DNA from 2 places in the Arthrobacter sp. 10T44 genome. Region 2 is predicted to be linked to the other one. Evidence: riboswitches for the same ligand, from Rfam matches in the RefSeq annotation. Region 2 holds a riboswitch; the other holds the start of a gene.
The links. Region 2 has a riboswitch for S-adenosylmethionine ahead of AC1DBL_RS00115 (aminotransferase class V-fold PLP-dependent enzyme). Riboswitches for the same ligand answer to the same signal wherever they lie in the genome.
Positions count from the first base shown of each region.

Region 1: it holds a riboswitch for S-adenosylmethionine, as region 2 does, so the genes downstream of both, AC1DBL_RS04290 (DUF1737 domain-containing protein) here and AC1DBL_RS00115 (aminotransferase class V-fold PLP-dependent enzyme) in region 2, are expected to answer to the same signal.

Region 1 covers NZ_JBFTGT010000001.1:906,239-911,852, forward strand. The annotation lists gene cls (cardiolipin synthase) at 1-771, opposite strand, end outside; gene AC1DBL_RS04285 (aminodeoxychorismate lyase) at 865-1,842, shown strand; SAM riboswitch class IV at 1,964-2,078, shown strand; gene AC1DBL_RS04290 (DUF1737 domain-containing protein) at 2,093-2,410, shown strand; gene AC1DBL_RS04295 (rhodanese-like domain-containing protein) at 2,407-2,853, shown strand; gene AC1DBL_RS04300 (O-succinylhomoserine sulfhydrylase) at 2,850-4,058, shown strand; gene AC1DBL_RS04305 (glutamate--cysteine ligase 2) at 4,055-5,263, opposite strand; gene AC1DBL_RS04310 (UDP-N-acetylglucosamine 1-carboxyvinyltransferase) at 5,325-5,614, opposite strand, start outside.
Region 2 covers NZ_JBFTGT010000001.1:21,963-27,576, forward strand. The annotation lists gene rsgA (ribosome small subunit-dependent GTPase A) at 1-807, shown strand, start outside; gene hisN (histidinol-phosphatase) at 876-1,688, shown strand; SAM riboswitch class IV at 1,778-1,891, shown strand; gene AC1DBL_RS00115 (aminotransferase class V-fold PLP-dependent enzyme) at 1,926-3,353, shown strand; gene AC1DBL_RS00120 (class I SAM-dependent methyltransferase) at 3,426-4,217, shown strand; gene AC1DBL_RS00125 (Nramp family divalent metal transporter) at 4,313-5,608, shown strand.

The sequences.
Region 1 (5,614 bases), 880 kb from region 2:
GTGCCGCGGGTTGTTGTAGGACGGTTCGATCAGGTTCTGCGACCCGGTGAAGGCGACCTCGCCGTCGATCACCATGATCTTGCGGTGGTTGCGCAGGTCCGGGCGGCGCCACTGGCCGTGCACGGGCCGCAGCGGCAGCATGGGCCGCCAGCGGATCTTGCTGGCCTTGAGCCGGGCGATGAGCTTGCTGTACCCCTTAATCCGCAGGGTGCCCAAGTGGTCGAACAGGAGGCGGACTTCGACGCCGCGCTCGGCGGCCTCTTCCATCGCCGTCAGCAGGTCATCCGTGATGTGGTCCGAGCTGAGGATGTAGAACTCGGCGTTGATAAAGGACTCGGCTTCGCGCACCGCCGCCGCCATCGCCTTAATCGAATCCGGGTAGCCGGGCAGGAGCTCCACGTGGTTGCCGTCCACCATGGGCAGGGAACCGAGCGTCTTGTTCAGCTCCGCTGCGGAGGACACCCATTCCGGGCCCTCGTACTTGCTTTCCACCATGGCCAGTTCCGACGTGCCGGCCCGCACCCGGGTGTTCACCGCGTCCTGCTGCGCCCGGCGCTTGCGGGAGAGCCGGAAGTTGCCGAAGAGCAGGAAGAGGACCACGCCCACGGCCGGAACGAAAAAGATGATCAGGAGCCAAGCCATGGCCGTGGTGGGGCGGCGGTTGCCCGGGATGATGCCGAGGGCAACGACCCGGATACCGAGGTCGATGACGGTCAGGATCAGGATCACCCAGGACGGAAGTGACCCCGCCAGCGAAAATGGCCACAGCACAGGCAAACCCCTCAAGCTCCAGACCCGCGGAACAGTTCCGGAACGGGCAACCCGCACAGCTTATCCCGACCCGGGCCGCACTAAGCTGAAGGCATGACTACCCCCGCCTCTGTTCCGGCCCGCGCGACAGTGCTGGTGTTCCTCGATCCCGCGTTTGAGAAGGGCCGCGTCGCCGACTCGTCCAAGCCGCAGCTGATGGCCACCGACCAGGGTGCCACCCGCGGCGACGGCGTTTTCGAGTCGCTGCTGGTGGTGGGGGGACGCCCGCGCAAGCTGCAGGCCCACCTGACCCGGCTGGCCGGCTCGGCGCGCGCGCTGGAGTTGGACATCCCGGCGGAGGACGCCTGGCGGCGCGCGATCGAGACCGCGGTCAGCGAATACCGCGGCCGGGCCGCCACGGCGGTCGGAGCCGCCGGCGACGGGGCCGGCGGAGCGGACGAGGTCGTGGTGAAGCTGCTCGCCAGCCGCGGCGTGGAGGGCGCGGCCACGCCGACGTGCTGGGTGCAGGCCTCGCCGCCGCCGGAAGCCGGCCGCCGGCAGCGCGAGACCGGCATCGACGTCATCCTGCTGGACCGCGGCTACGACAGCGAGGTGGGCGAACGCGCCCCGTGGCTGCTGCTGGGCGCCAAGACCCTGTCCTACGCGGTCAACATGGCGGCGCTCCGGTACGCCCACCACCAGGGCGCGGACGACGTCATCTTCACCTCCGCCGACGGCCGGGTCCTGGAGGGCCCGACGTCGACCGTGCTGCTGGCGCACCTGGAGACCAGCGACGACGGCGCGGGCGGCGTCCGCACCGTGCGCCGGCTGATCACCCCGCAGCTGGACAGCGGAATCCTCCCGGGCACCTCGCAGGGCGCCCTGTTCACCGCGGCCAAGGCCGCCGGGTGGGAGCTCGGCTACGGCCCGCTGGTACCTGCCGATCTGTACGACGCCGACGCCGTCTGGCTCATCTCAAGCATCCGGCTCCTCGCCCCGGTGAACCACATCGACGGCAAGGAGATCGGCACCCCCGAACTGCGGCGGCAGCTCACGGCCGAGCTCAACGAACTGTTCGCCACGATCGAGTAGGAGCCGGCCGGTCCCGGGTGATGCTGCTCCGCCCCCGGAAAGGTGCCATGCCAGCGTCCGCGTGACTTAACATGACGACGCCGCCGGTGCCGCCGGCGTCGTAAGTGCTACGTTTTTGGGGAGTAATGAGACCCGGCGCCAAGCCCTGACTGGCCGGTCGGCAACCCTCCCTTTCGCGGCGGGGTGCCTCAGGTGAATACTCGGCATATCGACCATTCGAGCTGCAAGCGTGAAAGTAAGGAGATCCGTCGTGCCCGACGCATCCGCACCCGCTGTGCCCGCCACAGCCCCCGCCCAATCCCCCGCCGCACCCGGACCCGCCGAGGAAAGACTGGCGTACCGGCTGTTCACCGGGCCCGATGACCGCAGCTTCTGCGAGCGCGTTTCGGCCGCCCTGGCCGAGGGCTACGTCCTGCACGGCAGCCCCTCCGCCACCTTCAACGGCAGCACCGTGATCGTGGCCCAGGCCGTCGTGCTGCCGGCCGCGATCGCGAGCGCCGACGCCGCCGTCGCCAACGCGGTGGATGAGCTCGACGGCGCCGAGTTCACCGGCGAGGGCCACGCATGAGTTACGCCGGAGACCTGAGCCCGCAGGAAGCCTGGGCCAAGGTCGGGGCGGGCGCCATCCTGGTGGACGTCCGCACCGAGGCGGAATGGTCGCAGATCGGCGTCCCGGTCACCGGGGCCGGCACCGAAGACCGGCAGGATCCGCTGTTCGTCCAGTGGACCCTGGCCGGCGGAGCCCCCAACCCGCACTTCCTGGAGCAACTGCAGCGGCAACTCCAGCGGCAACTGCGGCAGCACGCGCCTGGCGCCACGGCGGCCGAGCTCATCTTCCTGTGCCGTTCCGGCGCCCGCTCGGTCGCCGCCGCGAACGCCGCCACGGCGGCCGGCTTCACCGCCTACAACGTCCTCGAGGGCTTCGAAGGCGAACCGGGCCCGACCGGCGCCCGGACCGTGAACGGCTGGAAGAACCACGGCCTGCCGACCAACCTGGAAAGCACTAAGTGAGCTTCAATCCCGATGCCCAGGGCTGGAGCCCGGACACCCAGGCCGTCCGCGGCGGACTCGACCGCACCGGGTTCCAGGAAACCACCGAACCGATCTTCCTGAACTCGGGCTTCGTCTACGAATCCGCCGCCGCGGCTGAGCGCGCCTTCACCGGCGAGGACGAACGGTTTGTCTATTCCCGCTACGGCAACCCCTCGGTGGCCACCTTCCAGGAACGCCTCCGGCTGTTGGAGGGAACCGAGGCGTGCTTTGCGACGGCGTCGGGCATGTCTGCGGTGTTCACCGCTCTCGGGGCATTGCTGGGGGCCGGCGACCGCGTGGTCGCCGCCCGCTCGCTCTTCGGATCCTGCTTCGTCATCCTCAATGAGATCCTGCCGCGCTGGGGCGTGGAGACAGTCTTCGTGGACGGCCCGGACCTCGAGCAGTGGCGGTCGGCGCTGGCCGTGCCGACGACGGCCGTGTTCTTCGAATCTCCCTCGAACCCCATGCAGGAAATTGTGGACATCGCCGCCGTGAGCGAACTGGCGCACGCCGCCGGTGCGACCGTGGTGGTGGACAACGTCTTCGCCACTCCCCTGCTGCAGCGGTGCGGGGAGCTGGGCGCGGACGTGGTCGTGTACTCCGGCACCAAGCACATCGATGGCCAGGGCCGGGTGCTCGGCGGCGCGATCCTGGGCACCCGGGAATTCATCGAGGGCCCGGTCAAGCAGCTCATGCGCCACACCGGCCCGGCATTGTCCGCCTTCAACGCCTGGGTGCTGAGTAAGGGACTGGAGACGATGGCCCTGCGGGTGAACCACTCGTCCGCCTCGGCGCTTCGGCTGGCCGAATGGCTGGAGGCCCAGCCCGCGGTCAGCTGGGTTAAGTACCCGCTGCTGCCGTCCCACCCGCAGTACGAGCTGGCCGCCAGGCAGATGAAAGCCGGCGGCACGGTGTTGACTCTGGAGCTTTCGCCCTCGCCCGGCCGCTCCGCCAAGGAAGCCGCGTTCGCGCTGCTGGACGCGTTGCGGATCATCGATATTTCCAACAACCTCGGTGATTCAAAGTCCCTGATCACGCATCCGGCCACCACCACGCACCGCGCCATGGGCCCGGAGGGGCGCGCGGCTATCGGGCTGAGCGACGGCGTCGTGCGGCTCTCGGTGGGGCTGGAAGACGTCGAGGACCTGATCCGCGACCTCGGGCAGGCGCTCAAGCAGGTCTAGCCCCGGCGCACCCGCGAAAGCACGGGGGCCGGTTCTGACATTCCCTCGGCGTCCGCACCGTGCATCGTGACCCGCACGGCATGGGCGACGACGGCGGCCAGGCCGGCGTCGTCGGAGGGGGTGTCCAGCCCCGGAGCGCAGAGCGCCTGGCGCTGCAACTGCGAGCCCGTGCCGTGCGCCAGGACGCGGTCCACGCCGCGGCGCACCAGGTCCAGCTCCCCTTGCTCCGCTAGGACGGGGGCCACGAAGTCGACCAGGGCGTGCGCCACCTCGCCGGCGGGAGCGGGACGGAAGCTGCCGAAGTCCAGCAGCTCGCCGCGCAGCCCGCAGTTGCTGGCCTGCCACGCGGCCATTTTTAGCAGGACCGTCGGCACCGGGGCCGGATCCACACCGTCGCGCCACTCCCGGCTGGCGGACTCCACGAGGGCGCGCACCAGCACCGCGATCAGCGCCGCGTCCTCCGCCCGCAGGCAGACATCCGCGACCCGGACCTCCACAGTGGGGTGGTGCCGGGCCAGCCGGGCATCAAAATAGATCATCCCTTCGTCGAACAGCACCCCGCTTTCCAGCAGCCTCGTGACCACCCGCCGGTAGACCGGAAGGCTCCCAAATATCATGGAGGGCCCCGCCGCCGGCCAGCGGTTCCAGGCCTGGGTGCGGTAGCTTTCGAAGCCGGTCTCCGTCCCGTTCCAAAAGGGTGAGTTGGCGCTGAGCGCGATCAGCACCGCCAGTTTGTCCCGGATCCGGTCGAGGACGGCGACGCCCTCCTCCGGGGACTCGATGAAGGTATGGACGTGGAAGCCGCACGTCAGCTGCTCCTGCACCGTAAGGCCGAAGCGCTTCTGCATGGTGGCGTACCGCGGGTTGGGCGTCGTGTGGGTGGCAGCTGCCAGCGGCGATGTGGCCAGGGCTGCCACCCGGGCTCCGTGCATCCGGGCTACGCGGCCCGCGAAAGCCCGGGACTGCCTGATTTGCTGGAGCAGCGCGCTGTGGTCAAGGCAGGGCACGGTCTGGGTCTCGATCTGCTCCAGCTTGAGCTCGAAACTGAAGCCCGAGTCATCGTGGTTCGGATCCGCGGCAGACGCCGCGGCCGCTGCCGCGGTGGCGGGTTTCAGTCCGCGCAACAGTGCGTCGGCCAGTGCCAGCGGGACCCCGGTAACGGGATCCACGATCAGCAGTTCCTCCTCTACGCCAAAGGTGCGCATGCAACCATTGTGCGTCAGCACCCGCCCCGGCGCGCTACCCCAAAATCGCCGCTCAGACGATTCAGTCCTGGAAATACTCGATCTTGGCGCCGATGGTGTTAAGCCGCTCGGCCAGGTCCTCGTAGCCGCGTTCGATCACGTAAATGTTGCGCAGCTCTGACACGCCCCGCGCGGCGAGCATGGCCAGCAGCAGGCAGGCAGCCGGGCGCAGGGCCGGCGGGCAGCCGACTTCCGCGGCCCGCCACTTGGTGGGCCCGTTGACGTAGATCCGGTGCGGATCCAGCAGCTGGACCTGGGCGCCCAGCTTGTTCAGCTCGGTCAGGTAGATGGCCCGGTTCTCGTAGACCCAGT
Region 2 (5,614 bases):
AGGACGCTGTTGCGCCGCAGCGCGGACGACACGGACCCGATCGAACGCGCCGTCGTCGCCAACGCCGACCAGCTCGTCGTTGTCGTGGCCGCAGCCAACCCGGAACCCCGCACCGGCTTCATCGACCGCGCGCTGGTGGCCGCCTACGACGCCGGCATCGAACCGCTGCTGCTCGTCACCAAGGCCGACGTCAAGGACCCCGCCGAGCTGCTGGCCAACTACCAGCACCTGGATTTCCCGGTGATCATCTCCAAGACCGCGGATTCGGCCGCCTCCGGCATCGACGCCCGCTCCGATGACGGCCTGTCCGCCCGGCTGGACAAGGCCGCCGTGTCGCAGCTGCGGGACTACCTCGACGGGAAGGTCACCGTCATGCTGGGCCACTCCGGCGTCGGCAAATCCACCATGGTGAACGCGCTCACCGGCGCCGAACGGGCCACCGGCGGCGTCAACGCGGTCACCGGCCGCGGCCGCCACACCTCCTCCTCCGCGCTGGCGCTGAAGGTCAGTGATGCGCCTGCGGGCAGCTGGATCATCGACACCCCGGGCATCCGCTCCTTCGGCCTGGCCCATGTGGACCCGGACCGGATCCTGCGTTCCTTCCCGGACCTGGCTCCTGGCACCGATGACTGCGAGCGGGGCTGCAAGCACGACGCCACCGCCGTCAATTGCGGCGTGGACGCCTGGGTGCAGGGCGGCCACGCGGGCCCGTCCGGCCCGGCCCGGCTCGCCTCGCTGCGCCGGCTGCTGGGCACCGATCCGCGGCTGGAAGCGCAGGACACCAAGGAACTCGGCAGCGTCTCATAGCCGCGTCTACTTGGCGGCAGCGACGTGGCCTCCCGGTCCGCGGCGCGTTTTGACGGTAGTTTGGAAGCATGAGCCAACCAGCTTCGAGCTACAACGATGACCTGCGCCTTGCCCATGTACTGGCAGATTCCGTAGATTCCCAGACCATGAGCCGCTTCAAGGCGCTCGACCTTCGGATCGAGACGAAGCCGGACCTGACCCCCGTCACCGACGCGGACAAGTCCGCCGAGGAAGCCATCCGCGGGCAGCTGTCCCGCTCCCGCCCGCGCGACGCCGTCCTGGGCGAGGAGTTCGGCAGCTCCGGCCACGGTTCGCGCCGCTGGATCATCGACCCGATCGATGGCACCAAGAATTTCGTCCGCGGCGTCCCGGTCTGGGCCACCCTGATCGCCCTCGTCGACGAAGGCGAACCCGTGGTGGGCGTCGTCAGCGCCCCCGCACTGGGCAAGCGCTGGTGGGCCGCCAAGGGCGCCGGCGCCTACATGGGCCGCTCACTGGCCGCCGCGACCCGGCTGAGGGTCTCCAACGTCTCCCGGCTCGCCGATGCGTCGCTGTCCTATTCGAGCCTCGGCGGCTGGAAGCAGCGCGGCAACCTCGACGAGTTCCTCGGACTCACCGAGGAGGTCTGGCGTACCCGCGCCTATGGCGATTTCTGGTCCTACTGCCTCGTGGCCGAAGGCGCCGTCGACATCGCCTGCGAGCCCGAACTCAACCTCTACGACATGGCGGCGCTGGTCCCGATCGTGACGGAGGCCGGCGGCCGCTTCACCTCGCTCGAGGGAGAGGACGGCCCCTTCGGCGGCAACGCGCTGGCGACCAACTCGATCCTGCACTCCGAAGTCCTCAAGCGCCTCAACCCGGGCCTCGACGACCTGCTCTAGCCGGCCACGCCCGAGGCAGCCCGTAACACTACGCTTCATATTCCGCCCTCCCTTTTCCGTGCGACCGGCCATGTCCTAGGCTCGAAGCAGGTCACGAGTGCCAGCGCAAAACCCCGGTTTGCTGGCCGGCAACCCTCCATTCGCGGCGGGGTGCCCCGGGTGACGACCTGGCCGGTCCGGAGCGGACCCGGCAAGCGCGGATCCCCTGTGTGCGGGGTCCTTTTCGAGCGAGGTCCCATGACGACTGCCACCATCCCCACCCACACCACCAGCGCCGGCGGCCCGGAGTTCACCGACGCACGCTTCGACGCCGCCCGCCGGCCACTGTCCGCGGTTTCCGGCGCCGAAATCCTGGCCCCCCTGATCCAGGGCGGCCAGGTCCGGTACGCCAACCTGGACTACGGAGCCTCCGCCCCGGCGCTGTCCGTGGTGTCCGCCTACCTGAACGAGATCCTGCCGTACTACGCCAGCGTGCACCGCGGCGCCGGCTACGCCTCCCAACTGAGTACCTCGGTGTACGAAAACGCCCGGAACATCGTCCGCGGGTTCGTCGGCGGCCGTCCGGATGACTCCGTGATCTTCACCCGGAACACCACCGACGCACTGAACCTGCTGGCCGGCTGCCTGCCCGTCGACGACGGCCGACACACCGGCGAGGTGCTTTACCTCGATATCGAGCACCACGCCAACCTGCTGCCCTGGCAAAACGTCCCGCACCGCAGCGTCGTCGCGGCGCCCACCCTCGCCGGCACCGTGGAGCGGCTCCGGGCGGAACTCGCCCTCGGCGGAGTAAGCCTGCTCGCCGTGACCGGCGCGTCCAACGTCACCGGCGAAATCCTGCCGATCCGTGAGCTGGCCGCGCTGGCGCACGAATTCGGCGCCCGGATCGCCGTCGATGCGGCCCAGTTGGCCCCGCACCGCCGCATCAACATCGCCGCGGACGACGTCGACTACCTCGCCTTCTCCGGCCACAAGCTCTACGCCCCGTTCGGCGCCGGCGTGCTGGTGGGCCGGCCGGACTGGCTGGACGCCGGCACCCCGCACCTGGCCGGCGGCGGCGCAGTACGGGACGCACGGCTCGACGCCGTCAGCTGGACCACCGGGCCGGCCCGCCACGAGGGCGGCTCCCCCAATGTCCTGGGCGCGGCCGCGCTGGCCCGCGCCAGCCAGGTCATCGAGGCGCTGGACGAGCAGCAGTGGCACGCCCACGAGGACGCCATCCGTTCCTTCCTGGTCGAGGGGCTGGAGCGGATCGACGGCGTAACGGTCCACCACATCTTCGAGGACACCGGCCGGGAAGGCGGCCCCGGGACGATCGGCGTGGTCAACTTCTCGGTCGCCGGTTACGACGCCGGCCTGGTCGCCGCATACCTGTCCGCGGAGCACGGCATAGGCCTGCGCGACGGCCGGTTCTGCGCCCACCCGCTGCTAAAACGGCTCGGCCTGCCCGCCGGTTCGCTCCGGGCCAGCTTCGGCCTCGGCTCACGGCTCAACGACGCGCAGCGGCTGCTCGCCGGGCTCCAGGAGCTGCGGCGGAACGGCCTGGGCTGGGACTACGTCGTAGACGCCGGACGCTGGGTGCCGGCCAACGACACGCGGAGCTATCCGCACTGGGCGCCGAACACGCCTGGCACCGCTGGCGCAGCCCCCTGCTCCGTCGACTGACCGGCAGCGCAGCCCGGGCCGCGTGCGGTAAATTCGACAGGTACGCACCAGAGCTGCCGAAGGAGATCGCACGTGGCACGCGGCGGCCCCAAACTGCACCACCCCGGACTGCAGGGTGGCCCAAAACTGCAGCACCAGCGGCGGCGGGAGCTCGGGCAGAGCTTCCAGGACGGCGGCGAGCACTACGACCGGGTCCGGCCCGGCTATCCGGCGGATTCGGCCGATTGGCTGATCCCGGCCGGGGCCCACGACGCCGCCGACCTGGGCGCCGGGACCGGTAAGTTCACGGCGCTCCTGGTCCAACGGGGGCTCAGGACCGTGGCCGTCGATCCGTCCCCGGACATGCTCGACCAGCTGCGCCGCGCCCTCCCGGGAGTCGCCGCCGTCGAGGGTACCGCCGAACACACCGGGCTGGCTTCGGGGGCCTTCGACCTGGTCACGGTGGCCCAGGCCTGGCACTGGTGCGATCCCCTGCTGGCCAGTACCGAGGCGGCCCGGATCCTGCGGCCGCACGGCGTTCTCGGCCTGATCTGGAACCAGCTCGACACCTCGGTCCCCTGGGTGCACAGGCTGTCCCGGATCATGCATGCGGGGGACGTCCACAAGCCCCACTTCACGCCGCCGCTGGGACCGGAATTCATCGGGCTGGAGAGTCATCTCACCCGCTGGGAGGATCCAGTAACCACGCAGGACGTCATGGAACTGACCAAATCCCGCAGCTACTACCTGCGGGCAGGCGAGAGCACCAGGGCCAAGGTGCTCGCTAACCTCGACTGGTACCTGCACGAGCACCTCGGACACACTGCCGGGCAGCTCCTGCCGCTTCCCTACCTGACGCAAAGCTGGCGTGCCGTCAAAGCCTGAGGTTCCCGCATTGCACTGACCACGCCGCGGCGCCTATTATTTCGGTGTGCCTAACTTATATTTGTAGGCACTCAGGAACTTCTTGGGAGCCCGCAGTGCTGGACGTAGCCGGACACGAACCCCTGCCCGCGGGGAAACCGCCTGCCCGCAGGATCAGGGGTAGCCGCCGGGCTTTGCTGGGCCTGCTCGGCCCGGCGTTCGTGGCTGCCATCGCCTATGTGGACCCCGGCAACGTCGCCGCCAACCTGACGGCCGGGGCACAGTACGGTTATCTGCTCGTCTGGGTTCTCGTCGCCGCCAACGTCATGGCGGTGCTGGTCCAGTACCAGTCCGCCAAGCTCGGCATCGTCACCGGCAAGACCCTCCCGGAGATCCTCGGCGAGCGGCTCCGGCCGGCCTGGCGCCGCGCCTTCTGGGTCCAGGCCGAGATTGTGGCCGCAGCCACCGACCTCGCCGAGGTGGTGGGCGGCGCGGTGGCCTTGTACCTGCTCTTCGGCCTTCCGCTCCCCCTCGGCGCCGTCATTGTGGGCGGCATTTCGATGGCCCTGCTCGCCGTGCAGAGCCGCAACCAGCAGCGCCCCTTCGAGTTCGTCATCATGTTCCTGCTGGGCATCATCACCGTCGGGTTCCTGGCCGGACTGTTCATCAGCCCGCCGGATCCGGGCGGGTTCGTGGCCGGGCTTGTGCCTGGCTTCCAGGGCCCGGACACGGTGCTGCTGGCCGCGAGCATGCTCGGTGCCACGGTGATGCCGCACGCCATCTACGTCCACTCGGCGCTCTCCCGGGACCGGCACCGCCCGGATCCGCATCTGCATGTCCCGCCGCACGCCATTGCCCGGCTGATCAAAGCCACGCGCTGGGACGTCGTCGCGGCGCTGGCCGTCGCCGGCATCGTCAACATCGGAATGCTGCTGCTGGCCGCGTCCACGCTGGGCGGTGAAGACGGCACGGACACGATCGAGGGTGCCCACGCCGCCATCACCGCCAACCTCGGCCCGGTGGTCGGCGTGGTCTTCGCCGTCGGCCTGCTTGCCTCCGGCCTGGCCTCCACCTCGGTGGGCTGCTACGCCGGCGGAACCATCATGCAGGGCCTGCTCAAGATCCGCATTCCGCTGATGACGCGACGGGTGCTGACCCTGGTCCCCGCCGTCGTCCTGCTGGCCGTCGGCTTCGACCCCACCTGGGGGCTGGTGCTCAGCCAGGTTGTGCTCAGCTTCGGGATTCCGTTCGTGCTAGTCCCGCTCGTGGTGCTGACCAGCAGCAAGCCCCTGATGGGCCGGTTCGCGGACGGCATGACCCTGCGGGTGGCCGCCGTCGTCAGCGTGATCCTGGTGGTGGCGCTGAACCTGGTCCTGCTGTGGCTCACCTTCACCGGCGCCGCCGGACGGTAGGCTTGG